One region of the Saccharopolyspora sp. NPDC000995 genome, then DNA from elsewhere that is predicted to be linked to it. Evidence: riboswitches for the same ligand, from Rfam matches in the RefSeq annotation. Region 1 holds a riboswitch; each other region holds the start of a gene.
The links. A riboswitch is a leader RNA that binds a small molecule or an ion and turns the genes downstream of it on or off. The one in region 1 is predicted to bind cobalamin.
Positions count from the first base shown of each region.

Region 2: linked by a shared signal. The riboswitch ahead of ACWDKQ_RS14025 (HoxN/HupN/NixA family nickel/cobalt transporter) and the one ahead of metE (5-methyltetrahydropteroyltriglutamate--homocysteine S-methyltransferase) in region 1 are both predicted to bind cobalamin.
Region 3: linked by a shared signal. The riboswitch ahead of ACWDKQ_RS02625 (ribonucleoside-diphosphate reductase subunit alpha) and the one ahead of metE (5-methyltetrahydropteroyltriglutamate--homocysteine S-methyltransferase) in region 1 are both predicted to bind cobalamin.

Region 1 covers NZ_JBSFLZ010000025.1:51,943-62,063, forward strand. The annotation lists gene ACWDKQ_RS11760 (choline/carnitine O-acyltransferase) at 1-1,451, shown strand, start outside; gene ACWDKQ_RS11765 (hypothetical protein) at 1,481-1,618, opposite strand; gene ACWDKQ_RS11770 (hypothetical protein) at 1,675-2,151, opposite strand; gene ACWDKQ_RS11775 (MarR family winged helix-turn-helix transcriptional regulator) at 2,270-2,704, opposite strand; gene ACWDKQ_RS11780 (ABC transporter ATP-binding protein) at 2,790-4,571, shown strand; gene ACWDKQ_RS11785 (hypothetical protein) at 4,850-5,059, opposite strand; gene metE (5-methyltetrahydropteroyltriglutamate--homocysteine S-methyltransferase) at 5,179-7,455, opposite strand; cobalamin riboswitch at 7,587-7,841, opposite strand; gene ACWDKQ_RS11795 (RNA polymerase sigma factor) at 8,104-8,604, shown strand; gene ACWDKQ_RS11800 (methylated-DNA--[protein]-cysteine S-methyltransferase) at 8,601-9,215, shown strand; partial or broken gene ACWDKQ_RS11805 (2OG-Fe(II) oxygenase) at 9,222-9,632, shown strand; gene ACWDKQ_RS11810 (hypothetical protein) at 9,634-9,918, shown strand.
Region 2 covers NZ_JBSFLZ010000033.1:23,127-33,247, forward strand. The annotation lists gene yaaA (peroxide stress protein YaaA) at 1-58, shown strand, start outside; partial or broken gene ACWDKQ_RS14000 (RIO1 family regulatory kinase/ATPase domain-containing protein) at 415-1,260, shown strand; gene ACWDKQ_RS14005 (DEAD/DEAH box helicase) at 1,487-3,163, shown strand; gene cobA (uroporphyrinogen-III C-methyltransferase) at 3,656-4,864, opposite strand; gene ACWDKQ_RS14015 (sirohydrochlorin chelatase) at 4,845-5,750, opposite strand; gene ACWDKQ_RS14020 (precorrin-8X methylmutase) at 5,747-6,406, opposite strand; gene ACWDKQ_RS14025 (HoxN/HupN/NixA family nickel/cobalt transporter) at 6,403-7,455, opposite strand; cobalamin riboswitch at 7,533-7,657, opposite strand; gene ACWDKQ_RS14030 (DUF1876 domain-containing protein) at 8,075-8,344, shown strand; gene ACWDKQ_RS14035 (hypothetical protein) at 8,604-9,080, opposite strand; gene ACWDKQ_RS14040 (hypothetical protein) at 9,188-9,937, opposite strand.
Region 3 covers NZ_JBSFLZ010000003.1:115,541-125,661, reverse strand. The annotation lists gene ilvD (dihydroxy-acid dehydratase) at 1-1,189, shown strand, start outside; gene ACWDKQ_RS02635 (hypothetical protein) at 1,190-1,450, opposite strand; gene ACWDKQ_RS02630 (ribonucleotide-diphosphate reductase subunit beta) at 1,635-2,726, opposite strand; gene ACWDKQ_RS02625 (ribonucleoside-diphosphate reductase subunit alpha) at 2,791-5,181, opposite strand; cobalamin riboswitch at 5,294-5,507, opposite strand; gene ACWDKQ_RS02620 (hypothetical protein) at 5,870-6,109, shown strand; partial or broken gene ACWDKQ_RS02615 (hypothetical protein) at 6,490-6,930, shown strand; gene ACWDKQ_RS02610 (hypothetical protein) at 7,065-7,199, shown strand; gene ACWDKQ_RS02605 (ABC transporter substrate-binding protein) at 7,238-8,176, opposite strand; gene ACWDKQ_RS02600 (alpha-ketoglutarate-dependent dioxygenase AlkB family protein) at 8,310-8,957, shown strand; gene ACWDKQ_RS02595 (DUF5134 domain-containing protein) at 9,067-9,678, opposite strand.

The sequences.
Region 1 (10,121 bases):
CCGCCCTCGTCGCCGCGGCGGTGGCCTACAAGCAGCTGCTCGACGAGGAGCGCATTCCCCCGATCGTCCAACGTGGACAGCTACACTCGATGGAGCAGCAGAAGTTCCTGTTCTCGACCACCCGAATCCCCAGGGCGGTACAGGATACGGTGCGCACGCCCTACTCCGCGGAATGGCCCGGTCCGTCCCCGGCCCGCCACATCGCGGTGTTCTACCGCGGCAACCTGTTCCGGATGGACGTGCTGGACCAGGACGGGCGGCCGCACACGCCGGACGACCTCGCGGCCGGCCTGCGCATGGTCATGAAGGCCGGGGCGGCGCGGGCCGCGACGGACGCCTCCGTCGGCCACTTCACCACCAAGGCCCGAGCCGAATGGGCCGCCAGCCGGGAAGCGCTGCTGGCCAACCCCGGCAACGCGGTGGCGCTCGACACGATCGAGATCGCGCTGTTCTGCCTGTGCCTCGAGGATCTCTTGCCAGAGAGCACCCTGCAAGCATGCGACCAACTGCTGCACGGCGACAGCGGCAACCGGTGGTTCGACAAGGCGGTCTCGCTGATCGTGTTCGCCGATGGCACCGCCGGTATCAACGTCGAGCACTGCGGCCTGGACGGGACCACGATCCTCAACTTCGTCGACACGCTGCTCCAGCACGTTGCAGTGGAAGGACGCGCGTCGCAGGGCTTGCCGGCCGTGGAGCCGATCGAGTTCGCGCTCGACGCCGACCAGCGCGCCGATGTCCAAGCCGCTGCCACCGCGTTCGCGGAATATACCGACAACACCGCCACCACCATCCTGTCGTTCGAAGACTTCGGGGCGAACCGCGCCAAACAACTCGGCATGTCACCGGATGCGTTCGTGCAGCTGGCCTATCAACTCGCCCACAAGCGGTCCAGGGGCCTGACCGGTGCCACCTACGAATCCATCGCCACCCGCCAGTTCCAGAACGGACGCACCGAAGCCATGCGCGTCGTCACGCCCGAGGTGCTGCGGTTCGTGGCAGCCATGGAGGCCCCGAACGCCGACGCTCAGACCCGCCGTGCGGCTTTCCGCGCGGCTGCGCAAAAGCACGTCGTGCGGGCGAAGGAATGTCAACTGGGGCAAGCGCCCGAGCAGCACCTGTGGGAGCTGCAGCTGATCCAGCGGCGACGCGGCGCGGAACTGGGGGCCACCGAGCCCCTGGACCTGTATGAAACGCCGGGCTGGCTCAAGATGCGCGACGACTACCTGAGCACCAGCTCGGCGCCGTCGACGAACATCCAGTACTTCGGTTTCGGCTCGACCAGCAGCCAGTGCATCGGCATCGCCTACGTGCTGCTCCCGGACCGCTTCAACATCTACCTGAGCACCCCGCGGCCGGTCGCCGATGAGATGTTCGCCTTCGCCGCGAACCTCACCCGAGCACTCCAGGAACTCCAGGAACTCCTCGCGACCGAACCCGAGGAGGCGTAACCGCTTCGGCCTCGGGTCTTCCCGGGACGTCAGGCCAGCACGCCGGGCAGGACCAGGAGGGCGCAGGTGGCGACGGATCCGACCAGGACCATCGGCAATCCCCAGCGGAAGAAGAACTCCGCATCGCCGGGCAGATCCGCTCTGGCCTGGAGGCGACACGGTGGCACCGATGGTGGCCTCGGGTTTAGGTCAACAACTGACGACGACAGCGCCAACGCGCAGATCACCCCGGCCGCGGACACTCCACCGGCCGCCACCTGGGCAGCGCGAGCGGGATGATGATCGCCAGCAGCGAAGTGGTAAAACCGAAGGCCGAGATCAGCCCGCCGAGCACCGGGATCGGGATGACGGCGCCGGTCTGGGCTACCATCCGCACCGGCCCCTGCTCTCCAGGACACCAACGTAGTGGCGATGCCGCCCATGAGCAGGACCGTGGACCAGTCGATCTCCTTGGCCGCCTGCGCGGTCTCTCGGCGTAGCACAGCGAGAGGACAACGCCCAGGGCGAGGTCGACCGCGACGACGTTCACGTCGATCCCGCTGCGCCCGGCGATGCTGGTCGTGATGATGCCGAAGAGGCTGATCGGCGCGAACGACCCGGCGGAACCGCCGGTTGCCATCGCAAGCCTCATCACCACCGGGCCCAACCCGTTGCGACCGGCGAAGGACAGGCCGACCGGGATGAGCACGACCGCTGCCAACGGCGATCCGTTCCGGGCGACCGCGGCAGAGGGACCAAGGGCGACAACCGCGTGTGGGCCTACAACGCGGTCAACAACACCGTCGCCATCGCCTACGACGACAACTTGACGCGGTCGGTCAGCCCGTCATCGCCGGGTCGACCTTTTCCAGCAGTTCCAGCAGGGTTTGCCGTTGTTGGGCGGTGAGCGGGGCGAACAGCTGCGCCGCCGCGCGGGCTCGGATGTCGGCCAGCCGCTTGCACATCTTGCGGCCTTGCCCGGTCAGCTCCAGCAGGGTGGAGCGGCGATTGCCGGGATCGACCTCGCGCCGCAGCAGGCCCGTGTCCTCGAGGGCGTCGACGATCGGCGTCACCGCTCGCGGCACCACGTGCAGCAGTTCCGCCAGCTCCGCCATGCGCGGTGGCGTCTCGCACCTGCCGAGGACGGACAGCGCACGCGCCTGCGCCGGGGTCAGCCCGAGATCCCCGGCACCGCGCCGCTGCAGGACATGCGCGGCCTTGGCGAGCCGCAGGAACAGCCCGCCGAGACGTTCTTCTTCACCACCGGCATCCACCCGGCCAGTTTAACAGAGTGACAGTAATAGTGAACTATGGTAAATATGAAGTCGCCTCTGAATCTGCTCACCACTGGAGCCGCCTATGTCCGCGCCCGAGAAAACCACTCCCCCGCCCGCCCAGCTCCGCCGCATCGGCCACCTCTTCCACCCGCACCGAGGCATGCTGCTGGTCGTCGCGCTGCTGGTCGCCGCGTCGTCCCTGGTCTCCGTCGCGTCGCCGTTCCTGCTGCGCGAGGTCCTCGACGTCGCCATCCCGCAGCAACGGCTCCGCCTGCTGACCGCACTGGTGCTCGCAATGATCGGCGTAACCATCGCGACCAGCGTGTTCAACGTCGCGCAGACGTACCTGTCCACCAAGATCGGGCAGAGCGTGATGCACGGACTGCGTTCCGCGGTATACGCCCGGCTGCAACGCATGTCGCTGGCGTTTTTCACCCGCACCCGAACCGGCGAGATCCAATCCCGCATCGCCAACGACATCGGCGGCATGCAGGCCACCGTCACGTCCACCGCCACCTCGCTGGTCTCCAACCTCACCACCGTGATGGCCACCTTGATCGCGATGGTCGCGCTGGACTGGCGGCTGACGATCGCGTCGGTGGCCCTGCTGCCGGTGTTCGTGTGGGTCAGCCGCCGGATCGGCCGGGAACGCAAGAGGATCACCGCGAAGCGGCAGCGCCAACTCGCATCGATGTCCGCCGGCGTGCAGGAATCCCTTTCCGTCAGCGGAATCTTGCTGGGTCGCACGACGGGCCGAGCGCGATCGCTCACCGATGCTTTCGCCGCCGAGTCGGCCGAGCTGGCCCGCATCGAAGTCAGTTCCAGCATGGCGGGCCGGTGGCGGATGTCGAGCATCCAGATCGTGATGACAGCGCTCCCCGCGCTGATCTACTGGGCGGCCGGCGTCACCACCACCTTCGGCGTCCCGCTGATCACCTTGGGCACGCTGGTCGCCTTCGTAACCTTGCAGCAGGCCCTGTTCCGGCCGACGCTGTCGCTGCTGTCCACCGGTGTGGACGTGCAGAGCTCGCTGGCGCTGTTCGGCCGCATCTTCGAATACCTCGACCTGCCGATCGACATCGACGAACCGGAACGACCGGTGCGGCTGTCGCGGATCGAGGGCGAAGTGCGGTTCGTGGACGCGTCGTTCGCCTACTCGCCCGAGAGCCCCGACGGAACCCTCACCGGAATCGACGTGACCGTGGCGGCCGGCACCAGCCTCGCCGTCGTCGGTGAAACCGGGTCCGGAAAAACAACGCTCAGCTACCTGGTGCCGCGCCTCTACGACGTCACCGACGGACAGGTGCGCATCGACGGTGTCGACGTGCGCGAGCTCGGCTTCGACACGCTCGCTGCCGCGGTCGGCATCGTCTCCCAGGAGCCATACCTGCTGCACGCCTCGGTGGCCGAGAACCTGCGCTTCGCCAAGCCCGACGCGACCGACGAACAACTGGTCGCCGCAGCGAAGGCGGCGCAGATCCACGACCCCATCGCAGCGCTGCCGGACGGCTACGACACCTTGGTCGGTGAGCGCGGATACCGGTTCTCCGGCGGGGAGAAGCAGCGGCTCGCGATCGCCCGCACGATCCTGCGCGACCCGCCGATCCTGATCCTCGACGAGGCCACCAGCGCCTTGGACACCCAGACAGAACGCGCGGTGCAGCAAGCTCTCGACGAGCTGTCCTCGGGCCGGACCACGATCACGATCGCGCACCGGTTGTCGACCGTGCGCCAGGCGGACCAGATCGTGGTGCTCGACGGCGGACAGATCGTGGAGCGCGGCACGCACGACGAACTGCTGTCTGCCGACGGCCGCTACGCGGCACTGGTCCGACACGACGACCACTTCCCATCCGCCGCGTGAACACCTGACCGCAGTCCCGTTCGGACGCACGCGGACGTCCACCTTCACCGATCATTGCACTCCGATTCACTTGAAGTTCAAGGTTCACCTCTGCGTCGATTCGGCAGTCTTTCCACCGGTGCCGATCGTGGACGGCGAGTCCGGCCGCATCTCCTCGCTGGCCATGCACGCCCCACCGGGTCCAGTCCAGCCGCCTACTCCGACCTCGTCCAGCTCCATTCGAACGCAGTGGGCCTGCGCTACGAAACCGGCATCGCGGGCCCAACAAAACGGCCAGGTTATGCGGCGCCCTTGGTGGACGAGAACACGCCGGTCAGCAACTCGCCGGTGATATCCGGGCCCCACAGCGCCACGACGCGTTCGCCCGCGCCGTAGGAGACCAGTTGCCCGGGAAGTCGCCGCCCTCGGCCGCCGAGAGCGGCGAATTCCCCCCGCACGGAATCGAATCCGGCCGCAACGGTGCCCTGCAACGTGCTCTCGTTCGACATCGGCACGCCCCTCGACTCGATCTGGTTCCCACCGGATCAAGCTGGCGGACGTCGGAAAATTCCCGGCACATCGGCCCGGTTCGCGGGCGGCGCCTTCTGCGCCGCCCGCGAGTCCGGCGTCAGCGCAGCTCGGAGACGGCCTCGACCATGTGCTTCAGCGCCGCCTCGACTTCGGCGTAGCCGCGGGTCTTCAGCCCGCAGTCTGGGTTGACCCACAACCGCTCCGCCGGAACGGCCGCGAGCGCGGCCCGCAACAGGTCCACGACCTCGGCGGTCTCGGGCACGCGCGGCGAGTGGATGTCGTAAACGCCGGGCCCGACACCTCGACTGAAGCCGGCCGCGTTGAGGTCGTCGAGCACCTCCATCCGCGAGCGGGCGGCCTCGATGCTGGTGACGTCGGCCTCCAGCGCAACAATCGCGTTGATCACATCGCCGAACTCCGAGTAGCACAGGTGGGTGTGAATCTGGGTGGACTCGGCGACGCCGCAGGTGGCCAGCCGGAACGACGTCACCGCCCAGTCCAGGTAGTCCGCGTGCTGCGCCGAACGCAGCGGCAACAGTTCACGCAAGGCGGGTTCGTCGACCTGGACGACCCGGATGCCGGCCGCTTCCAGGTCGTTCACCTCGTCCCGGATGGCCAGCGCGACCTGCTTCGCGGTGTCCGCAAGCGGCTGGTCGTCACGGACGAACGACCACGCCAGGATCGTCACCGGGCCGGTTAGCATGCCCTTGACCGGTTTCTCGGTCAACCGCTGGGCGTAGCTGGTCCACTCGACCGTGATCGGTTTCGGGCGGGCAACGTCGCCGAACAGGATCGGCGGCCGCACGCACCGCGATCCGTACGACTGCACCCAGCCGTTGTCGGTGCTGGCGAAGCCGTCCAGGTTCTCGGCGAAGTACTGAACCATGTCATTACGCTCGGGTTCGCCGTGCACCAGGACGTCGAAACCGATCTCCTCCTGCAGCCGGATGACGCGCCCGATCTCGTCCCGCATCCGCTGCCGGTAGGTCGCCTGGTCGATGCGGCCGGAGCGCAACGCGGCGCGTGCCTTGCGGACGTCCGAGGTCTGCGGGAACGAACCGATCGTCGTGGTCGGCAATGCGGGCAGGCGCAAGGACTTCTGCTGTGCGGCGCGCCTCACCTCGTATTCGCTGCGCTGCGAGTACTCCGGCCGCAAAGCCTGCAGCCGCGCCTGGACGCGGTGGTTGCGGACCCGGTCCGCGCTGGCGCGGTCGGCTATCGCGGCTCGTGCCTCGGCCAGCTCATCGGCCACCGCGTCGCGGCCCTCGCTGAGCGCACGGCCGAGGACGACCACCTCGCGAACCTTCTGCGCGGCGAAAGCCAACCAGGACTTCACCTGCGGATCGATGTCGGCTTCCGCCGCAACGTCGTACGGAACGTGGAGCAAGGAGCACGACGTGCTGACCGCTACCTCGTCCGCCGAGCCGAGCAGCGTGGCTGCGGTTGCAAGCGCCTTGTCCAGGTCCGTGCGCCAGATGTTGCGCCCGTCGACGAGCCCGGCGACCAGGGTTTTGCCGCTCAGGCCTCGAACCGTCGACAGCGAATCCACTGTGGACCTCCCGGCGACGAGATCGACGGCGAGCGCCTCGACCGGGCTGGACGCCAGCACGCCCAGAGCCTCGCCGAGATCACCGAAGTAGGCTGCGACCAGCAGGTTCGGGCGCTCCTCCAGTTCACCGAGCCGCTGGTACGCGGCGCTCAGCGCATCTAGCTCGTCCGGAGTGCGATCCGCGGCGAACGCTGGCTCGTCCAGCTGCACCCACTCCACACCGGCCCGGCGCAGTTCGCCCAGCAGTTCCGCGTAAGCATCGAGCAGCCCGTTGAGCTGATCCATCGGCCGGAACAACTCGGGGGCTCCGTCGGCGGGTTTGGCCAGCAGCAGGAAGGTGAGCGGGCCGACCAGCACCGGTCGGGTGGTCACGCCCTCCGCCGCGGCCTCCCGGTACTGCTCCACCGGCGTGCGTTCGACCAGCGAGAACCGCGTGTCCGGACCGATCTCGGGGACCAGGTAGTGGTAGTTGGTGTCGAACCACTTCGTCATCTCCAGCGGCGGCGCGGATTCCACCCCGCGCGCCATCGCGAAGTAGGTGTCCAGCGGCCCCAACCCGAGCCCGGCGAAGCGCGGCGGGACCGCGCCGAAGGTAACCGCAGTGTCCAACACCTGGTCGTAGAACGAGAACGTGTTGCCCGGCACAGAATCCAGGCCCGCGTCCCGCAGCGCGCGCCACGCGTCGACGCGCAGTTCCCGCGCGACCGCGCGCAGTTCCGCCTCGTCGATGCGGGACGACCAGTAGCGCTCCAACGCGCGCTTGAGTTCCCGGTTGGGGCCGATCCTGGGAAAGCCGAGTACAGTAGATCCGATCTTGCTGGTCAACGCCCTCTCCTCGCGAGCTCGACGACAAATGCCCCGAGGTCTGGGAAGGCGCAGGCGAACCGGCAACGCCGCGCGGCGCGAACCGATCGTCGGCCAGGCCCTCCCGCGAGACCCCGGACCGCGCGCACCAACGGGTGCGCGCACCAGTGGCAGGTCTTCGGACTCGCGGGCGCGTCCCGGCCGACGCCGGTGTTTCTACTGACCGTCGCTTCCCAGGCACGCGTGCCCAGTGCTGTGCCCGGTCTCGGACCGGGGACGGCGTTCGTTCCCACTCACCGCTGCGGGGCAGTCCCGGATTCGCACCGGATTCCCTCTTGCCTCGCCCGCCCGCGGCCGCGGCTCTCGTCGCGATCCGGGGTGGACGAACCACCAGCACAACCGAGGCTACCGACTGGCAAGCCGTTGGCAAGGGCCCAGGGGATGCGCGGACCGTGCCGGAGGGCCACCGCGCATCCGGTGACTTCCGTGGTGAACACGCCATTCCGGTCCGCCCTCCCGCGTCGGTGAGAGGCTCGTCACGCGGGGTGCTACGCCGAGCCGCCGGGCCGCCGCGGCGTGCGACCGGCAAGTGCCACTCGGGCGGGTAACGATCGCGCAGTGGGCCGGATCCGCATCTCACGTTCGGCCGGGCCGGGCCGTCTACGGGGAGTGAAAGTGAAACCGTTCGAGCAGATCGTTTACGAGTACGGCCCGATGGTGCTGCGGGTGTGCCGGGCCGTGCTCGGACCGGCCGAAGCCGAGGACGCCTGGTCCGAGACGTTCCTGGCCGCGCTGCGCGCCTTCCCGGAGCTCGCCGAGGACGCGAACGTGGAGGCCTGGCTGGTCACGATCGCCCACCGCAAGGCGGTCGACGCCACCCGGGCGACGGCACGCCGACCGGTGGTGGTCGAGCGCCTGCCCGAGCGGCCCAGCACTACCGGCCGACCGGAGGACTGGGACGGAGACCTGTGGGCGGCGCTGAGCGCGCTGCCGACCAAGCAGCGCATGGCGGTGGCCTACCACTACCTGGCCGACCTGCCCTACTCCGAGATCGCCGCGATCCTTGGCGGCAGCACCGATGCCGCCCGCCGGGCCGCGGCGGACGGCATAAAGACCCTGCGCAAGACGTACAGGCATGCCACGAGCGTGGGAGAGGAAGCGTGGCGATGACGATCCACGAAAACGACGACAGGCGCCTGTTCGACGCACTCCAGGCGATCGATTTCGACGCCAGCAAGCGCCTGCACATCGAGCTGGTGAACGTCGCCCAGCGGGAAGGCCTGCTCGACGTCGCCTACCGCACGATGGACACCCCGGTCGGCGAACTGCTGCTGGCCGCGACCGAACGCGGACTGGTGCGGGTCGCCTTCGCTCACCAGGGGCACGACGCGGTCCTCGAGTCGCTGGCCGCGGCGATCAGCCCGCGAATTCTTCGGGCACCGGACCGGTTGGACGAGGTCGCCCGGCAGATCGATCAGTACTTCTCTGGGCAGCGGCGCACCTTCGACCTGCCGCTGGACTGGCGCCTCTCGCGCGGGTTCCGGCTCAACGTGCTATCGCACCTGCCCGACATCGCCTACGGCCGCACCGCCAGCTACGCCGAGGTCGCCGCGGCCGCGGGAAGCCCGAAAGCGGTGCGCGCGGCGGGTACCGCGTGCGCGACGAACCCGCTGCCGGTCGTGGTGCCCTGCCACCGCGTCGTGCGCTCGGACGGCACTTCGGGCGAATACGTCGGCGGTGTGGAGGCCAAAGCAACCCTGCTGAACCTGGAGGCAGCATGAGTGAGCATGCCCGAGGCGGACCGGTTCACGAAACGAGTCGCCGACGCGGACTGGGACACGGTCACGGCGGAGGTCAACGACTACGGCTGCGCGCTACTGCCACAGTTGCTGACCGCCGCCGAGTGCGAGCGCGTCGCGGCCCTGTGGGACGAGCCAGAACACTTCCGCGCCACGATCAACCTGCGCCGCCACCGATTCGGCGACAACGGCGATTACCACTACTTCGCCCGCCATTCCCGGAATCGGTGGAGAGGCTGCGGCAGGCCCTGTACCCACGCCTGCTGCCGATCGCCCGGGACTGGTACGGCAAAGCTCGGCCGGGTAGCGGAATGGCTGGACACGCTCGACGAGTGGCTGGACATCTGTCACCGACCCGGCCAGGCCCGCCCCACGCCCATCCTGCTGCGCTACGAAACGGTTGCCCGAGCTGCGTCCGCGATCGGCTTCGATCGCGATCGGCTCGTCCCGCGACGCCCCGTCCCGCGACGCCGCCGACGCCATCGCCCGGGCCAGGGCGCTGCGGGGCGGGCATGTGCTCGACGTCGTCGACTGGCCCGAGCGGACCGCGTCGTGGCTGCGACAGGCACGAGGCTTCGCGGCGCAGGACCCGGACGCGTGGGTGGTGACCGGACAGGTTTCCGGCTGGTGCAGATGGAGCGGCGGCTCGTGCACTCCACCAACTGGACCCGGCACGCACGATTAGCACCGCCACCCTCGCCACCGAGGACCTGATCGCGCTCGGCGGATTGGGGACCTTCGACGGGCTGCGTGGCGCAACCCGTGACGGCGGCACCTGGGAAGCGGTCCGCACCATCCTCCTGCACCGCACCGATTCGACCAATTGAGCATTTTCTGCTGGTATAACCGAAAAGCACGTGCGGTCAGGTTCCGGTCGCACACCACGAG
Region 2 (10,121 bases), on a different contig from region 1:
CGGCCTGCTCGTGGAGCGCGAAGGCACCCGCAAGCTCTGCCTCGTCGTTCAAGCCTGAACGCCTGCCGCTGGGCTCGGCTAGTTAATACAGCGCACCGGCCCGCGAAAAATCAGTTGCTGCGCCGGGCGCTGATCGTCGAGACTTGTCCGCGAGCTGGCACAGCACGAGGAGGGAGGTTCGTGATGGTGGCCGTTGCAACGGCTGTGCGCGGAGTTTTCGCGCGCGATGACACCCGAACTCTTATCCCTCCGCCTCCCGTGCGCTGAAGCAGCGGTGCCCGGCGGAGGTTTCGCCTGAGGAGCACCAGACTTGTCTTCTTAGACGCGTACGACCCGAACCTGTTCCGCACCACGAAGCCGACCAAGAACCGCAACAAGAAGCAGCCGAAAAAGCTCCGGTGCGACAACGAGCCGATGCGACGCGGCCGACTCACCGAGGAAGAACGCGAACGGCTCGCCGTGCTGCGCGACGAGCCCGAGCCACAACAGCTGCCCGACGATGCTGACCGGCGGTCCACATGGGACACCGGGGTCCGCGGCCGCAACCGTCCTGGCTGGTGACCGAGCTGGCCGCGGTCGACCACGAGCGGGAGTCCGGAAGCCCGGCAAGGAAGCCGACGTGCACTTGCTGCGCCGGTCGGTTCCCGGCGGGCGCTCCTGCTTGCTCGCCGCGAAGCGGTACCTGGACATGGACCACCGGATGTTCCACCGCGACGCGGGATACATGGAAGGCCGGCGGATGCGCAAGTCTCGCGAGATGCGGGCGATGCAACAACGCAGTTCGGCCGCGGCATGATCGCGCAGCAGCGGGCGGTGGCGGAGTTCTCCGTGCTGTCGTCGCTGTGGGCGGCCGGTGCGCCGGTGCCCTATCCCGTGCAGCGCGTCGGAACCGCGCTCCTGCTGGAATTCGTGGGCTCCGCCGACGGCACGGCGGCCCCGCGGCTCCCGGCGCTGCACCCGACCACGGACGAGCTCGACGAGCTCTGGTTGCAACTCGTCGACGCGCTCGTGGTATTGGCCGAACAGGGGTTCACCCATGGCGACCTGTCGGCGTACAACGTGCTGGTGCACGACGGCCGGCTGATGTTGATCGACCTGCCGCAGGTGGCCGACCTGGCGGCGAATCCGCTGGGGCTCACCTACCTTCGACGTGACGTGGACAACATCGCCGGCTGGTTCCGCGCCCGCGGCGCCGATGAGCACCGGGCAGACTTGGAGGAACTCGCGGTTCTCTCTACCGCAGCGGGAAAACGGATGTGATCGCGGTCTCAGCGCCGGGTCTGGCCACCGCGCACGCCAGCCACCGGCGACTGTGCACGATCGGCTAGACTCGGCACCGAACCGGCCGGGAGGACCACCGGCCCAACCGCGAGTCAACGGACTCGAAATCCACCTATCGGCGCGAACGCGCCGGGCTCGTCCTTGAGATCGCACGCGGCCCCCCGCGAAGCCTCCCCGTGACGCGCCGTCTTCCGGGAGTTTCTTCGTGTCACCAAGTTCTTTCACCACGCCCGCGCGCTCATCCCGCCGACCCCGCCGACGCCGCCCGCCGGCACAGCAGCCTGCGCCGAAGCGGAGCCTGTTCGACGAGGTCGGCGTCACGGCCGTCGACCCGGCGCCCTTCGACCGGCTCGGGCTGCCCAACCGCCTGGTGCGCGCCCTGGCGGACAACGGGATGGTCGAGGCATTCCCGATCCAGGCGGCGACCATCCCGGACGCGTTGACCGGCCGCGACGTGCTCGGCCGGGGCCAGACCGGGTCCGGCAAGACGCTCGCCTTCGGCCTGCCCCTGCTGGCGATGCAGCGGGGCAACGCCCGCCCGCTGCACCCGCGCGGGCTGGTGCTGGTGCCCACCCGCGAACTGGCCACGCAGGTCACGGACGCGCTCAAGCCGCTGGCCAAGGCGCTCGGGCTCTACGTCCGCGAGGTCGTCGGCGGCACGTCGTTCACCCGGCAGGTCGATACGCTGCGCCGGGGCGTGGACGTCCTCGTCGCGACGCCCGGCCGGCTAGCCGACCACGTGCGCCAAGGCACGTGCGTGCTGTCCGAAGTGGAGCGGACCGCGCTCGACGAGGCCGACCAGATGGCGGACATGGGCTTCCTGCCGCAGGTCCGGGAACTGCTCGACCTGGTCCCCGCCGACGGCCAGCGCCTGCTGTTCTCCGCGACGCTGGACGGCGACGTCGACAAGCTGGTCGAGCGTTACATGACCAACCCGGTGGTGCACTCGCTGGCGCCCTCGGCGGCGAGCGTGGACAGCATGGAGCACCACCAGTTCCTGGTGTCCGCAGCCGAGAAGCAGGCTGTGCTCGCCCGCATCGCGGCCCGCGAGGGGCGCACGATCATGTTCGTGCGCACCAAGCACCATGCTGACCGCCTGGCGAAGAAGTTGCGCGCGGTCGGAATCCGCGCCGGGGCACTGCACGGCGGCAAGGCCCAGAACGCGCGAACCCGCATCCTCGACGAGTTCAAGAGCGGCGAGACCGAAACCCTGGTGGCGACGAACGTCGCGGCGCGAGGCATCCACGTCGACGATGTCAGCCTCGTGGTGCACGTCGAACCCCCGGCCGACCCCAAGGACTACCTGCACCGAGCGGGCCGCACGGCCCGAGCGGGCGCGACCGGCACTGTCGTCACACTGGTCACCGACGACCAGAAGCAGGCCTTCCGAACCATGGCGAACCAAGCCGGCGTGACGGCCACGACCACCGCGGTCAGCCCGGAAGACGCCGAACTGGCGCGCCTTACCGGCGCCCGCGAACCCAACGGCGTCGCCATCGCCACCCCGAAACGCGAAGCACCGCGCAACCGCGGTGCGCAGCACGATGAAGCGCGGCGTAGCCGTGGGGCGAAGCAAGGTGAAGCGTCGCGCGGGCGCGACGCGGGCGCAGCGCAGCGCTCGTCTTACGAGCCCGGCGGACGCCGGGGCGAGCCCCGCGGGCGCGGGCCGCGCCGTGCGGAGCGAGGCGTCAGCGGTCAGAGCCGTCGCGGCGGCGCCGACGGCGGACGCGCAGCGGCCGGAGGCCACAGCGAAGCCGGAGGCCGCGGCAGCGGCGGAGGCGGCCGCAACGCGCACGGCCCGTCGGGCCGGAGCGGGCGGGGAGGCCACAGCGCCCACAGCGCCCGCAACGACCGCGGCGGAATGCGACGCGACCGCACGTAGGCGCCGAGTCCGCAGCGAACCGCGCCGACCTCAAGACATCGGCAGCTTGGGCGCAGTTCCACCAGGGATTGCGCCCAAGCTCCCTTGAAGTGCTCGTCCAGGGGTGGCGTCCACGTAGACCCGGATGAACGTCGATTGCCAGCGCCGCCGCGATGCCGCGACTCTCCCGGGCATCGCGGCATCGGCTTAGTGGTCGAAAGCCCGGCCAAGAGCTCAGTCGCACGCGGGACCAGCCCGCCGTGTCTATTGCGACTATCGGTCCGCTGAGGACCAGTGACTGTCAGTTCTGGACCACCAGAACTGGCGCTTGTGCGGGCCGCCCTCCTGTTTCCGCAGGCGAGATGCCGTGAGTCTTTGGTTGCCATAGAAGCCCAAGAGACTCCCGGGGTGCACCTGCACAACTAACGACCAGGCAGGAGTCGTCGTGCACAGCTCACCGCGTCCCGCTCACCTGGTCACCACTACCCGCCTCCACCCGATCCGAAGAATTCCCTATTTCAGTGCTGCGACCGGGCCGATGACGACCACTGCCGGGGGCTTGATGTTGTTGGCCCGAACTTCTTCGGCGACCGCTGCAAGGGTGGTTCGCAGGGAGCGCTGGGTGCTGGTCGTGCCTTCCTGGACCACCGCCACCGGGGTGTCCGCCGGGCGGCCGTTCTTGATCAGGGTTCCCGCGAAAGCCTCGATGCGTTGCACCGCCATGAGCAGCACGAGGGTGCCGCGCAGCCGCGCCAGCGCCGTCCAGTCCACCAGGCAACGTTCGTCATCGGGCGCGACGTGCCCCGAGACGACCACCACCTCGTGGGCCACTCCCCGATGCGTCACCGGCACGCCGGCGACCGCCGGGGCCGCGAAGGCACTGGTCACACCGGGCACGACCGTGACCGGCACGTCGGCTTCGGCGCACGCCAGCAGTTCCTCGAAACCGCGACCGAAGACGTACGGGTCGCCGCCCTTGAGGCGAACCACGAACTTGCCCGCCCGCGCGTTGTCGATCAACGTGCGGTTGATGACCTCCTGGTTGGCGGCTCGGCCGTAGGGAATCTTGGAGGCGTCGACGACCTCGACGTGCGGCCCCAACTCCTCCAGCAACTCCCGCGGCGCGAGGTGATCAGTGATCACCATGTCCGCCTTGGCCAGAAGGCGGCGCCCGCGCACCGTGATCAGGTCCGGCGCCCCCGGGCCGCCGCCGACCAGCGCCACGCCCGCCTCCTGCGGCTCGGCGTGCTCGTCGACGACTCCGGCCTGCAGCGCCTCCAGCAAAGCGTCGCGTACCGCCGCGCTGCGCCGCGGCTTGCCGCCGGCGAGCATTCCGAGCAGCAGCCCGTCGTGCTCCGCCACTGCGGGCGTCACCGCGCTTCCTTCGGTCGCGCGGTCCGTCCGCACGCAGAACACGCGGCGCCGCTGCGCTTCCGCTCCGACCGCGGCGTTTACCGCGTCGTCGGACGCGGCTGCCACCGCGTACCAGGCCCCGTCGAGGTCGCCGTCGCGGTACCCGCGTCGGCTCCAGGTGATCTCCCCGGCGTCGGCCAGGGCCTCCACCGCCGGGGTCGCCTCCGGGGCGATCACCTCGACCGCTGCTCCGGCGCTGATCAGCCGGGGTAGCCGCCGCTGCGCGACAGTACCCGCGCCGATCACGACGACTCGGCGCCCGGTGAGGTCGAGTCCCGCGAGGTAGTGATTATCGGGTTGTGTGGCCATGTGCGTGTCCGTGTCCGTGACCGTGTCCGGTCGGATCGTCGGGGTGGTGGTGCGGTGTCTGCGGTGCGCCCAGTTTGTCCTCGAATCCCGGCAGCAGCACCCGGTAGGCACAGGTGTCGCAGTTCATCCGGATGTCGCCGTGCAGGGCCTCGTGGTAGCGCTCCACGATGAGGTCCACCAGGGCGTCGCAGTCTCCCAGGTATCCGGCGACGCGGACGTCGATGTCCGACGCGGAGCTGGCGTACTCGCGGGCCTGGTCGACCACGCGCTGCGGAAGCACGCCGTCGAACAGGAAGTACGGGGCAACCACGATCCGCTTCGCCCCGAGCCTGCGAGCTCGTTCCAGCCCACCGGCGACGTCCGGTGGTGCCAGGGAGATGAACGCGGTTTCTACCGTGTCGAAGCCGCAGGTCTCCTGCAAGAGCCGTGAGACCTTGCACACTTCGGCGTTGGCGTCCGGGTCGGTGGAGCCGCGGCCGACGAGCACCACGGCGGTGTCGGGCCAGTCGGCGCGCGGTACCACGGCCTCGATCCGTTCGGCGAGCAGTTCTAGGAGGATCGGGTGCGGTCCGAGCGGGCGGCCGAACACGAACGACGTGCCAGGGTGTCGACGGACTTCGCGTTCCAGCGCGGCCGGGATGTCGCCCTTGCCGTGTCCGGCGGCGACGAGCACGAGCGGCACGGCGGCCATCCGGCGGTGGCCGCGGGCGGTGAGTTCGCTCCAGGCTTCGGTGACCGCAGGGGCGGACAGCTCGATGAACCCGCCTGCGGTGTCGACGCCTGCGGCCGACATCCGGGTGCGCAGGCGGTCGAGGAAGGCGTGGAACTCCGTCACACCACCTTCGTCCACCGTGCCGTGGCCCACGACCAGCAGCGGTTCGGTCACCGATTACCTCCAGGTTCTGCCCAGTAGAGGAGGGCGTTGATCGCGGCGGCGGCGATGGCCGCACCGCCGCGTTCGGTCAAAGTGGTAACGGCCGGTAGGCCGCTACGCCGCAGCGCGGCTTTGGCGTGGACCGCGCCGACGAAGCCGACCGGGACGCCGACGACGAGCGCTGGGTTGAGCCGGCCGGTCTCGGCAAGGCGGATCAGCTCGAACAGCGCGGTCGGGGCGTTTCCGATGGCCCACACCGCGCCGTCGGGGTGTTCTTCGGCGGCCAGCCGGATGCCCGCCGCCGAGCGAGTCAAGCCGGCGGTCGCGGCGAGCTCGGCGACGCCGGAGCGTTCCAGGCCGATTTCGGTCGGGCGCGCGGTGATTCCAGCCGCGACCATGCGCACGTCGGTGATCAGCGGCGCGCCGTCGAGCAGCGCCGCCCGCCCGGTCCGCAGCGCGGTTTCGCCGGCGACGACTTCGCCGGTCCAGCTCGGGTCCGCGGTGGTGTGCACGACGCGCTCGACGACCGCCCTGGTCAACGGCGGGAAGTGGGCGAAATCGGCCCTGGCCCGCATGATCCGGTAGGACTCTGTCTCTATCGGGTGCACGGTGCGGTCGGCTGGAGTGCCGCCGCTGCTTTCCCCGGCTGTTGCGAAACCGCCGCTCATTCGACTTCCGGTTCCTTCCGAGATGTGAGGCGCCACCACAGCGCCGCCCCGCCCCAGACCGCCAGGAACAGCCCGAGCGTGATGTAGCCGAGCAGTTCGAACTGGTCGCTCACGGCCGCGATCCCGTCCAGGAACAACAGCCCGTGCTCCGCCAGCAGTCCACAGAGGACGATGAAGGCGATCACGACGGCCAGCACGACGGTCAGGGCCGTGGTGGTCACGTTCACCCACAGCCGCCGCAGGGGCCGCGCCAGCGACCAAGTGTAGGCGCGGGACATCAGCATCCCGTCCACGCTGTCTACTGTGCACATGCCGGCGGCGAACAGCAGCGGCAGGCTCAGCACCGCGATGGCGGACAGGTGCTCGGTCGGCGACACCATGGCCAGCACCGTGATCTCGGTGGCCGTCTGCATGCCGAGCCCGAACAGCAGCCCGATGCCGAACAGGTGCCAGGAGCGGCCGACGCCGCGCATCCGCCCGCGCAGCAGCCGGGCGAGCAGGCCGCGCCGCCCCAATACCAGTTCGACCTCGGTCTCCTCGACCGCGCCGCGGCGGGCGCGGCTCAGCAACCGCAGCGCATCGCGCAGCACCAGCGCATTGAGCACGGCCAACGTGCTCAGCACGGCGATCACGATCAGGTCCACGACGGTGGCGACCTGCACCCCGGCTTGTTCGGCCCACTTCTGCGCAGCGGGTCCGGCGATGAAGGCGATCGCGACGGCGAGGAACAGCACGACGCTGGCGTGCCCGAGCGCGAACCACATGCCGGTCGACACCGGTCGGCGGCCGCGCTGCATCAGCAGCCTCGTCGCGTCGTCGATCACCGCGACGTGATCCGCGTCGAACCCGTGGCGCAGGCCGAGCAGGTACGCCGTAGTCCCGGCGGCGGCCAGCCCACCGACCGCGCTGAACGATTCCTGCTGCAGCAGGTAGGCGCTCCAGCCCGCTAGGTGGAGCGTCCCGACGGCGACCAGCACGACCGCTGCTTTCCGGCGCTCGGTGGCGCCCCAACCGGCCTGCGGCCGACTCGCTTCGGCATCCCAAGACATGGGATCTCCGACCTCCAGGGTTTCCCGCCCGAGGGGCTCGGTGTCCGCGCGTCGCGGCGCGACGCGGGGCCGACGCGCAGTCTCCTGACTCCCGGATCGACGTGGTTCCCCTGCCTTCCAGCTGCTGGCAGCCGTGGCAACGAGTGGGGCCCACTCCCCGGTCACAGTGGCGGGACCGTCCCGGATTCGCACCGGGTTCCTGCACTGTCGGCGGCCGTATCTTTCCCTGCCCACGACACGAGGTCAAACCCCCTGATGACGATCCCGGCGATGATCCGCTGCGGGCGGTGGCGCGCGGACCGGGTGCCTGGGGCGGCGATCCCGCGCGAAATCGCCGCACGACTTTCCCAGAAGTGCCGCAGGGCGGGACGGATCCAGAACCCCGCCAGCGCCGCCCGCCTGCGGTGCAAACCGATTCGCGGAGGCCCTCGGCTGCGCCGTTTGTTTGACGACACAGCCTGATTGGGTACGTCCGACTTACCAATCTGCGCGGCCGATCGCCGGCGCCCGTAGTGCGTGCGGTCCGCTCTTTCGCGGTTGCGGTCGGCCAGCGCATGCTTGGACTACGGCGACCTCGATGGCCTGCGGGTACGCGGGCCGACGGGGACAGGAGGCGACCATGAACGAGACCCACACCATCACGTTGAACCTGCAGGTCGTGGAGGCGGGCGCGAAGACCACCGCCGACGTCGGTTTCACCACACCGGGCGGTCAGGCGCTGCACGGCCACGGCACTGCGCGACGCCACCCGGACGACCCGGAGGTACCGCAGATCGGCGACGAGATCGCGATCGCCCGCGCGCTGTTCGAGCTGGCGCACAAGTTGCTGGACAACGCGGCCAACGACATCGGCGAGCGCCTGCACCGCCGCGTGCACCTGCCCGCCTGACGCACAGGTGAAGGGCATCTTCGGCGGTCTGAACTGCTCCCCGAAGGTGCCCTTCACCTAGAACTGCAGCCCGATGAGCTGTGCTGTTCGTGTTATCCCAGGTCATTGCGGCTCTTTGAGCCTTCCCCAAAATATCACTGCATGACCTTGTGGTGCCTTTGGTATTGCCTGGTCACGGCCTTGCTGGACCTGCGCTGCTACCTGGCTGCTACGCCCAAGATCCACAGGTTGCGGCGGCTGCTACGCGCAAGTTCGAGGGCTAGTCCCGCTCGGCTCCATCCGGCCAGATGACGGTAACCGGGAGGTCACGCTCACGAGCAGCATCCACAACATCAGCCGTACCCCCGTAGCCACGAGCGAGCTTGCCGTCCCACACTGCGACGAGGCGATCTGCCAGCTCGATCATCTTGACGCTGGCCGCCATGTGGGACTCGGAGGTCGAGTCGGGGAAGTCGAGCCGAATGATCTTCGAGGCCTGACTGAACAGTTCGTCGTAGTCGGCGTGGTGCTCTTCGGGGAGCTTCTCACGGTAGTTGACTGCTGGAACGATGATGATCAGCGACCCGCCTTGATCGAGGACAGCACGGGCGAAGAGGGCATCCGCTCCATCAGCGATGCAACTCAGCCCGGTCAGGGATTCGCCGTACTTCGCTAGCTCGGCGCGAAGCGCATGGTCCACCAGCGTGGTGGTCTGCTGCGGCAACCCGCGGTGTCCCGTCACAGCAAGTCGCGTCACAGTGACTCCTTCAGTCGTAGAGGTCGATCAACATCCGGTCGAGCAGGTTGGCGTCGCCGCACTTCGTGGTCATCCCGGAATTAGACCCTCGCCGCCTAGACTCTTGATTAACGAGTCCAACTCCCGGGGACCACTTCAGCGAGACGACACGCTTCGTCCTCTTGCCGCATAGACACCATGAGACTGGCGTGCTCGACCTTCGCAAGCGCCAACGGCTTGGGCGCAGTGATCGTGGGAATCGAGGCTGCATAGGCCGCACGGGAACCCGCGTGATCGCCCAGGGCCGCAAGCGCGGTCGACTGGTATCGAGCTGCTTTGGCAGAGGTGAACGCGAACAGCCACGGCCACTGGGCATCGCTGGCCTGGCGGTCGGTGTTGCGCTGAGCTGTTCGGAGCGCGTCAAACGTCTGCGCTCGATCTCCCATCGCTCCGAACGCGACAGCGCGCAAGGAGGCCAACCATGCGCGTGCGGCAGCCGGAGTGCGATTGTCGTGGTACTTCGCAGCCCGATCGAGCAGATGCAACCCCTGGCGGGGATCACCCATCTCCACTGCGTAGTGGCCCAAGCTGGCTGTCATGCAGGAAACCAGCAGCGAATTTCGAGACGATTCCGCGTAGCGAATGCTCTCCTTGTAACGAGCGCGAGCCGTCGCTGAGTCTCCTCGATCTGCCGCAAGCCATGCTGCGAGCCCAGCGATCTCGCTCAGTGTTGCAAAGCCCTTGCCGTTCCGAACCTTCTCGTGCACCACTTGCTTGGCCAGTCGTAGATGCCCTTCGGCGGCCGGAGCGAGGTACTGAGACGAGACGCTGGATTCCATGCGCCGGTAGTCCTGAGTCGGACCTGCGACTGCCGACACGAGATCATCCTGGCCACCTTCCAGCGCCGGAGCGACTGGCGTTGCGCGTGCCAGCGCAGCGCTCGCTCCGAGCCCAAGGGTGGTTCGTAGAAACGTTTTGCGGTCCACGTCTTCCGTGTTACACCCGCCGCTTCCCTTCCTAAACCCAAGCTCGGCGTCGGTTGCAACTTCAAGGACAGCACGA
Region 3 (10,121 bases), on a different contig from region 1:
CATCGATGCTTTCGAAGCGGTCGGTGCGTGCGCGCGCGGCCTGATCACGCGCGAGGAGGTCGACCGCATCGAGCGCGCGATCTGTCCTGGCGAGGGCGCTTGCGGCGGGATGTACACCGCTAACACCATGGCCTGCGCGGCCGAAGCGCTCGGCATGTCGGTCCCGGGTTCGGCCAGTCCGCCATCGGTGGATCGGCGTCGCGACGCGAGTGCGCGCGAAGCTGGCCGCGTGGTCGTCGGCATGCTGGCCCGGCACCTGACCGCTCGGCAGATCCTCACCAAGGAGGCGTTCGAGAACGCGATCGCTGTGACCATGGCCTTCGGCGGGTCGACCAATGCCGTGCTGCACCTGCTCGCCATCGCGAGGGAAGCCGAGGTCGATCTGCAGTTGGACGACTTCAACCGGATCGGCGACCGGGTGCCGCACTTGGCCGACGTCAAGCCGTTCGGCCGGTACGTGATGCCTGCGGTGGACCGGATCGGCGGAGTGCCGGTGGTCATGAAGGCCCTGCTGGACGCGGGTCTGTTGCACGGCGACTGCATGACGGTGACCGGACGCACAGTTGCGGAGAACCTCGCTGAGCTTGACCCGCCGGAGCTCGACGGTGAAGTGCTGCACCAGCTGTCGAACCCGATCCACCCCACCGGCGGCCTCACCATCCTGCGCGGATCGTTGGCGCCCGACGGCGCGGTGGTCAAGAGCGCGGGCTTTGATTCGACGAGTTTCGAAGGTAGGGCAAGGGTTTTCGACGGCGAGCAAGGTGCCATGGACGCCGTGGAGGACGGCTCGCTGAAACCCGGTGACGTCGTCATCATCCGCTACGAGGGGCCGCGTGGCGGGCCGGGGATGCGGGAGATGCTCGCCGTGACCGGCGCGATCAAGGGCGCCGGCCTCGGCAAGGACGTCCTGCTGGTCACCGATGGCCGATTCTCCGGCGGCACCACCGGGCTGTGCATAGGGCACGTCGCGCCGGAAGCCACTGATGGCGGACCTATCGCGCTGGTGCAGGACGGCGACCCGATCCGCCTCGACCTCACCAGCCGCACCCTGGACCTGCTCGTCGCCGACGAGGAACTCGTGCGGCGCCGCGAGCGCTGGTCCCCACCGGCGCCGCGTCTCCGCAAAGGCGTACTCGGCAAGTACGCGAAGCTCGTCGGCTCCGCGTCGGAAGGAGCGGTTTGCTCGTGATCAAGATCGCAGGCCCTGCCGAGGTTGCGGCTGGGCCTGGGCCTGGAGCTGTTCTGCCTCTTCCTTGCTGATCGGAGACGTCGTGCCGCACCAGGTGCAGGTCAGCGCGTACCGGGTGCTGGTCGGAAACAGCGGGATGAACAACAGCGTGAACTTGGTCATGCCCTTGAGGGTCGGTCGCGTACGTCCCTCGGCAGCCCGGGCAGACGAGCAGCAGGCTCGCCAGCCGTTGGACGGTGCTCCGGATCCCCAGGTGATCACTTTTTCTCCCCTGAGGCGGTGTGATCGGCAGCCGACGTTAGGGCACGTGCCGACGGGTCGGGCCCGAATGCGGCGGGTTGCTCCATCGTCGACGGGTGGAAGTGATCAGAATTGAAGCGAACGGACTGTTCACTCCGCCTATTGGCGTCAACAGGCCGTTCGCTTCAACAAGTCGGGTCGGGAGTCAGTCCCACTGGAGGGAGCCGCCCGACTGGTACTCGATGACCCGGGTTTCGAAGAAGTTCTTCTCCTTATCCAGGTCCATGGTCTCCGACAACGACGGGAAGGGGTTGTCGGCTTCCGGGAACACCGGTTCCAGGCCGAGCTGGGCGCAGCGCCGGTTGGTGATGAAGTGCATGTACTCGGCGCAAAGCTCGGCGTTGATGCCGAGCAGCCCGCGCGGCATGGTGTCGCGACCGTAGGCGATTTCCAGCTCACAGGCTTCGGTGAGCATCTGCCGGATCTCGGCTTGGAATTCTTCGGTCCACAGGTGCGGGTTTTCCAGCTTGATCTGGTTGATGCAGTCGATGCCGAAGTTCAGGTGGATCGATTCGTCGCGCAGGATGTACTGGTACTGCTCGGCGATGCCGACCATCTTGTTCCGCCGGCCCAGCGCGAGGATCTGCGCGAACCCCGTGTAGAACCACATACCTTCGAAGATCACGTAGAACGCGACGAGGTCGCGGAGGAAGGCCTGGTCGGCTTCGGTGCTGCCGGTGGAGAAGTCCGGGTCTTCCAGGCTGCGCGTGTACTGCAGCGCCCAGGCGTCCTTGTCGGCGATTGACGGAATCTCCCGGTACATGTTGAACAGCTCGCCCTCGTCGAGGCCGAGGCTTTCACAGATGTACTGGAAGGTGTGGGTGTGCACGGCCTCCTCGAAGGCCTGCCGCAGCAAGTACTGGCGGCATTCGGGGTTGGTGATGTGCCGGTAGACGGCGAGGACGATGTTGTTGGCCACCAGGGATTCGGCGGTGGCGAAGAAGCCGAGGTTGCGCTTGACCAGCAGGCGTTCGTCGTCGCTGAGCCCGTCAGGTGACTTCCACAGGGCGATGTCGGCCTGCATCGAGATCTCGGTGGGCATCCAGTGGTTGTTGCAGCCCGCGAGGTACTTCTCCCAGGCCCACCCGTACTTGAGGGGGAGCAGCTGGTTGACGTCGGCGCGGGCGTTGATCATCGCCTTGTCTCCGACGTCGACGCGCCCACCGGCGCGGTCGATCTCGCCGAGCCCGGCGGCCGAGGATAGGGACTCCAGGGAGGTCATGCTGTGTTGCTCCAAGAAAAATCGCGCAGTTCGGGACCGCGTGTCGTAACGGACTAGGCGCCGGACCCGGGTTGGGGTGCTATTGGCAGGCTTCGCAGTCGGGGTCTTCGACCGAGCAAGCAGCGCCGGTCGTGGTCGGCGCCGTCGGGACGGCGTTGAGCTTGCCGTCGGTGCCGCGCAGGGTGCTCTTCTCCACGTGGGTCGCGCTCGTGGAGCGCAGGTAGTACGTGGTCTTGAGGCCCTTCCGCCAGGCGAGGCGGTAGAGCTCGTCGAGCCTTCGGCCACTGGGCCGGGAGACGTAGAGGTTCAGCGACTGCGCCTGGTCGATCCACTTCTGCCGGCGCGCCGCCGCCTCCACCAGCCAGCGCGCCTCGATCTCGAACGCGGTGGCGTAGAGCTCCTTGAGCTGCTGCGGAATCCGCTCGATCGGCAGCAGGCTGCCGTCGTGGAACTTGAGGTCGGCGATCATCGCGTCGTCCCACAGCCCAGCCTGCTTCAGGTCGGCGACCAGGTGCGGGTTGACCACGGTGAAATTGCCGGACATGTTCGCCTTGACATACAGGTTGCGGTAGATCGGCTCGATCGACTGGTTCACGCCGCAGATGTTGGAGATCGTGGCGGTCGGGGCGATCGCCATCACGTTGGAGTTGCGCATCCCGACGGTGCGCACCCGCTCCCGCAGCGCCTCCCAGTCCAGGGTGGACGAGCGGTCCAGGTCGACGTCGCCGCGGGCGTCGGCGAGAAGGTCGAGCGAGTCGATGGGCAGGACGCCCCGGCTCCAAAGCGATCCGTCGAAGGACTCGTACCGACCCCGCTCGGCCGCGAGCTCGCTGGACGCGGCGATCGCGTGGTAGCTGATCTGCTCCATGCTGCGGTCGGCGAACTGGACGGCGGCCTCCGACGAAACCGGGATGCGCTGCGCGAACAGCGCGTCCGCGAAGCCCATGAGGCCCAGCCCGATCGGCCGGTGCCGCAGGTTGGACCGGCGTGCCTCGGGGATCGTGTAGAAGTTGATGTCGATGACGTTGTCCAGCATCCGCACGGCGGTGCGCGTGGTGCGCTCCAGCTTCGCGGCGTCGATGCCGTCGGCGTCGACGTGCCGGGCCAGGTTGATCGACCCGAGGTTGCACACGGCCACCTCGTCGGTGCTGGTGTTCAGGGTGATCTCGGTGCACAGGTTGGAGGAGTGCACGACCCCGCTGTGCTGCTGCGGCGACCGCAGGTTGCACGGGTCCTTGAAAGTGATCCAGGGGTGGCCGGTCTCGAAGAGCATCGTCAGCATCCGGCGCCACAGCTCCAGCGCGCGCACCCGGCGGAACACGCGGATCTCGCCGCGGTCGGCCGCTTGCTCGTAGGCGCGGTAGCGCTCGGCGAACGCCTTGCCGTAGAGGTTGTGAAGGTCAGGCGTCTCATCTGGGGAGAACAGCGTCCACTGCTCATCGGCCTCGACGCGTCGCAGGAACTCGTCGGGCACCCAGTTCGCGGTGTTCATGTCGTGGGTGCGGCGGCGGTCGTCGCCGGTGTTCTTGCGCAGGTCGAGGAACTCCTCGACGTCGATGTGCCAGGTCTCCAGGTATGCGCACACCGCGCCCTTGCGCCGGCCGCCCTGGTTGACTGCCACGGCGGTGTCGTTGGCGATCTTCAGGAACGGCACCACGCCCTGGGACTTGCCGTTGGTACCGTTGATGTGGGCCCCGATGCCGCGCACCGGCGTCCAGTCGTTGCCCAGTCCGCCCGCGTACTTCGACAGTCGCGCGTTGTTGCTGATGGAGTGGAAGATCCCGGAAAGGTCGTCATCCACAGTGGTCAGGAAGCACGAGGACAGCTGCGGCCGGGTGGTGCCAGCGTTGAACAGGGTCGGCGTCGAGCACATGAAGTCGAACGTCGACAGCAGGTGATAGAACTCGATCGCCCGCTCCTCGCGGTCGCCCTCGCGTAGCGCCAGGCCCATCGCGACGCGCATGAAGAACGCCTGCGGCAGCTCGAACCGGGTGCCGTCTTCGTGCAGGAAGTAGCGGTCGTAGAGGGTCTGCAGGCCGAGGAAGCCGAAGGCCAGGTCGCGTTCCGGCACCAGGGCGCGGCCCAGCCGGTCGAGGTCGAAGGAGCCCAGTTCCGGGTCGAGCCGCTCCAGTTCTACACCGCGGTGCACGTAGTCGGCGAAGTACGCCGGGTAGTGGTCGCGCATCTGCTCCTGGTCGGCCTCCTGCGGCTCGCCCAGGAAGCTCAGCGCCTCGCGGCGCATCCGGTCCAGCAGGAGGCGGGCCGTGACCTGCGAATAGTTCGGCTCGGTCTCGATGAGCGTGCGTGCCGCCATGACCTGGGCCAGCGAGAGCTCGTCGTCGCTGATGCCGGCGTAGCCGGTGCGCCGCACCTCTTCGAGCACGGCATCGGCCGACACGCCGGGCAGGCCGGCGCAGGCTTGGTGGACCACTGTGGACACGCGGGTCCAGTCGTTGAGTGTCGCCGTCACGGGCTCTCTCCCTCGCGAGCTCGGCGGACCACGACGGCGCGCGAGGAGACACGGCGGCAGGGGCCGCTGGTCGTCCGCGCGGACCCGCCCTCGAAGTCCCGGACAGCACGCTTCGCAACGTGCACCGGTGGCAGGTCTTCGGACTCACGGGCGGCCTACTGGTCGTGGCTTCCCAGGCTGCTCGCCCAGTGCTCTACCCGTTGCCGTCAGGCAGTCGGGTCACGACGTTCGTTCCCGTTCACCGCTGCGGGGCAGTCCCGGATTCGCACCGGGTTCCCTCTTGCCTCACCGGACGCATCCGGTGAACCACCAGCGAGCGACACACTACATGTTGGGTTCCGGGAGTGATCGGAAGGGCAGATAACGGCGCGTCGTGGTCCCGGTCGGCAGTGCGGGCGAGGTGGCTGAGACTTGGCGGCTGGAGGCCAGCGAAAGGGGTAGCGGTAGACGAGGCGAAGCTCCGGTCGTTGGTTTCGGAGTTGACGGCGGCGGAGAAGGCACGGTGGCTCCACCGGTACCGACTTTTGAACCCTGCACCCGATGCCGGAGATCGGGCTACGGTCGTTGGTGCAATCCGACGGGCCGACCGGGGTGCACGGTACGGCATGACGAGCGCGACCGTCGCTGTTGCTTCCGGTGGCGTCCGCGCTGGTGGCGACCTGGGATCGGGCGGCGGCGCGGACAGCGGGTGAGGCGTTCGGCGACGAGGCTCGGCGACGGGGTTTGGCACGTGGTGCTGGCGTCGACGATCAACGTGCACCGAAGTCCTTTCGGGGGGAGGCATTTCGAGAACTTCTCGCAGGAGCCGCTGCTGATCGCCGAGATCGGTCCCGAGGTCCTCGCGGGCATCCAGTCGCGTGGGGCAAGATCCCGGAAGAAGTTCTCGACGACAAGGTCCTGCGGGTGCTGCGATCGGCAGATCGGGTAGGTGCTTTCGAAGATTCCGAACCCCGGCGGCTCGCGGAGCAGGGATTCGTTTGCTGCGCAACGAGATCGTGGACGACGCGTCGCTGCTGCCGATCGGCCCGAAGGTCGCCATGGTCGCGATGATCGGCGATAACGCCACCATCCCGGCGGTGTAGGGCGGCGGGTCGTCGCACGTCAGCCGCCGCACGTGGTGACTCCGCTGGATGGATTGCGTGCGGGGCGGCCCGACGCGGATGTGGTTACCAGCGCGGTGTGCGGCATCGGCGATTGCTGGGCGTGCGGACGTTGCTGATCCGGCTGGCGAAGGCACCGGTATCCGGGTCGAATACCTCGGCAACAAGAAGAAGTCCGCGACAGCGAGTGCGCGGAACCGAGAAGCTGATGTGGCTCGGCGGCCTGCCGTCCATCGAAGTCGTTGCGGTTGCGGGGGAATCTCCAACTCGATCTCGGCGAGCACGTGTTCGGGGTGAACGGCACCGGCGCTTCCGCTACGAGCTCTCCGGCCGGGAGGTGCTGAATGCGGACGTGGTGCGCACCAACGGGATCGACGATCCGCTGGGCGACATGCTGGAACCACCCGAGCAGCGGTTCAACGTCGTGCTCGTCGAGTCGGACCAGGACGCCGACGGCCGGGCAGCCATGACCGTCGAGTTCACCCCGCAGCGCATCGACGCGCTGGTGGCGGTCGGAATCGGGCACCGAGCGCAGGTATGCGACGACGCGTCCGAACTCGCCGCCGCGCTGGCGATCGCCCGCGACGCCGACGTCGCGGTGGTCGTGGTCGGCACCAACGACGAGGTCGAGACCGAGGGCCGCGACCGCGCCTCGCTGGACCTGCCGAGCTCGCAGAACGAGCTGGTCCGCAAGGTTGCCGACGGCGAACCCGAACTCCGTCATGGTGGTCAACGCCGGTTCGCCGGTGCTGATGCTGCTGATGCCCTGGGCTTCCGACGCGGTTGGCGGGATTCGCCATCGCCGAGGCCGAGGCGGGAGCCGAGGTGTCGGTGGTGGTGGACGTCGAACCGGGCGGCGAGTTCGCGGTGGGGCGCAGCGCCGGGGACCTGCGGATTCGCGCAGCGAAGAGCCCGTGAGTCCGGCGGACGGACCCCGCGGGCTCTTCGCTCGGTCACTACTGCGGGAAGGCCTTCTGCAGGTCGTCCAGGACCAGGTTGGCGGCGATCGGGCCGAGGCCGAGGAACCAGGTGTCGTCGTGCACTTCGACGGCCTTGCCGCTCTTCACGACACCGAGCGTCGTCCACTGCACGGAGTTGACCACGTCGGTCAGCTGCTGCTTGGCGGTTTCGCCGTAGGCGGCGTAGAACAATTGGTCGCCGTCGACCTGGGAGATCTGCTCGCGGCTGATCTTGGTGAAGGTCTGGTCGGTCTGCTGGTTGTCGGGGCGGCCGAAACCCGCGTCGGCCAGGATCGTGCCGATGAACGAGCCCTTGCTGTACAGGCGGATGTCGCCGGGGATGAACCGCAGCATGCTGATCTTGCGGGCAGCGGGGTCGCCGGCCTGCTTGCCGATGTCGGCGGCGCGCTGCTGGTAGGTGTCGAGGATCTGCTGCGCCTCGGCCTTCTTGCCCAACGCCTCGGCGTCGAGCAGGAAGTTCTGCTTCCAGGTCTTGCCGACGCTCTCGGCGAACACCGTCGGCGCGATCTTGCTCAGCGCGTCGTAGTTCTGGTCGTCGCGCACCTTGCTGGAGAGGATCAGGTCGGGCTTGAGCGCGGCGATCTTCTCCAGGTTGGGCGAGCCGATGGTGCCGACGATCTCGAGGTTGCCGGCCTTCTCGGCGAGGTACGGCTGCAGGGTCTTGTTGGCGTCCGGCAGCACGGTGCCGACCGGCTTGATCCCAAGCGCCAGCACCGCATCGAGCTCCCCGGTGTCGAGAACGACGACGCGCTGCGGGTTACCAGCGATCTTGGTCTGCCCCTTGGCGTGCGTGACGATTCGCTCGTCGCCTTGGGGTGCGGCGGGCTGCTGGGGAGTCGACGAGCCGCACGCGGCGACGGTGCCGAGCGCGAGCACTGCGGTGACGGCCGCGAGCAGTCGACGGGGACGGAACATGATGCTCCCTGCTATTTGGTTGGCTCCAAAAGTTTGGCAAGCCTAACCTGGCTGAGGAAGGGAAACCAGCTTTGAGAGGGTTGTCACGGGGGAGCCGCCGCGAAGATGATTATGGCGTGGTAAAGGGGCGGACATGGAGTCGTTGATCCCGCGGGAGCGGGCCGAGATAGCCCCGGGCGCGGTGCACCTGCCCGACTGGCTCGACCTCGACCAGCAGCGCGAACTGGTCGTCGCGTGCCGGGAGTGGGCGCGCTCCCCGGCGGGCATGCGCTCCGCGCGGTTGCCGAGTCGGGGAGTGATGTCGGTGCGCACGGTGTGCCTCGGCTGGCACTGGTACCCCTACCGGTACTCGCGAACCGCCGACGACGGAGATGGCTCGCCGGTGACGCCGTTCCCGGCCTGGCTCGGCGACTTGGGGCGCAGGGCGCTGGCCGAAGCCTACGGCCGCGCCGCCGACGATTACCAACCGGACGTCGCACTGGTCAACTTCTACGACGACACGGCGAGGATGGGAATGCACCAGGATCGCGACGAGCAGAGCCGGAAACCGGTGGTGTCGCTGAGCCTCGGCGACAAGTGCGTTTTCAGGTTCGGCAACACGGAGAACCGGAACCGGCCGTGGACGGACGTGGAACTGTGCTCGGGAGACCTGTTCGTCTTTGGCGGCGAATCCCGCCTGGCCTACCACGGAGTCCCGAAGACGTACCCGGGAACCGGACCGGACGTGGGCATGACGGCAGGCCGCCTGAACATAACCCTCCGGGTGTCGGGAATGGACTGAAGTTCCAGCCGGTCAACACCCGTGAGTACTTTGAGCCGCTGTAACAGCCTGCCGTCGCACCCCAAAACCGCTCACGTCACTGACCAGCTGAAACTGCGGCGATCCGGCGTCAGAGCGTGGTCAGGAACATGTAGCCCATGCTCAGGGAGAGGACCAATTCGGTGGTGGCCGTCAACCTGGGCCGGTCTCGGGGCGGTCGGACGAGGTCGGTTCCGGCGAAGCCGGCGCTGAGCAGGCAGTAGGTCATCAGCACCCAGGCCACCAGCGGAAAAGCGAAGCCTGCGGGCTGTGCGCCGACCACGGCCAGCGCGCTGCCATGCGAGTGGCCGGACGAATGCACGGTGGACAACGACAACAGACCCCAAGCGGGTCCGTGCGGCCGAGCGGCGGCGAACATGTACGCCATGGTCAACCCGCCGACCAAGTGGTGCAGGTAGGTCAGCGCCGGACGCCGACGCAGCGCCAGTACACCCATCCAAACGGCGTTCGCGACGAACAGCGCAGCCCACGCGCCCGGCGGAAGCACCTGGGGCAGGAACATCGCGGACATTCCGATGCCCATCAAGACGTGAGCGACGTCCACGCTCCCGCAGCCACCCCAAGCCTCCGGAAGCCGCCAACGGCGGACCACCAACCGAACCAAGCACACCGAGGTCACCGCAATGACCGCCCCGCCCAACACCTGGTCGACCACCAACAACCCCCGGTGTCCGATCGGCAACTCGAGGTACCCGATTGTTCGCGCCCCACCACCCGAGGTCTAGGTCCAGTCGGTGCTTTCAAACACCCAACCCAAAACACCGAACACCAAAGCTCCTGGATGTCTTTCAAGGAACGGCGGTACCCAGGCCCGGAAGTGCCCCCTGCCTGATATCGGCCTCGAAACCAAGCCGCCGCACCGTGGGGTTTGAGGGAGAGACCCTCAATACGATGACGAGAACGCAAGGACTCGAACCCCGAACTCGCTGATTCTGGGGCGACATTCGACGACGACGTTGCTCAATGCCGGCCGTGCTCAGTGTGAATCGCGATCGCAAATGCCATCTAAGGATCATTGATTGCGGTCGTTCGACACTATTTTGCAAGGGAATAGTGTGGAGATCGGACTTTGTCTTCACCCGCAAAGGGGGCATCTGCCCTCACCTCGGCGTCCTGGCGACGCTT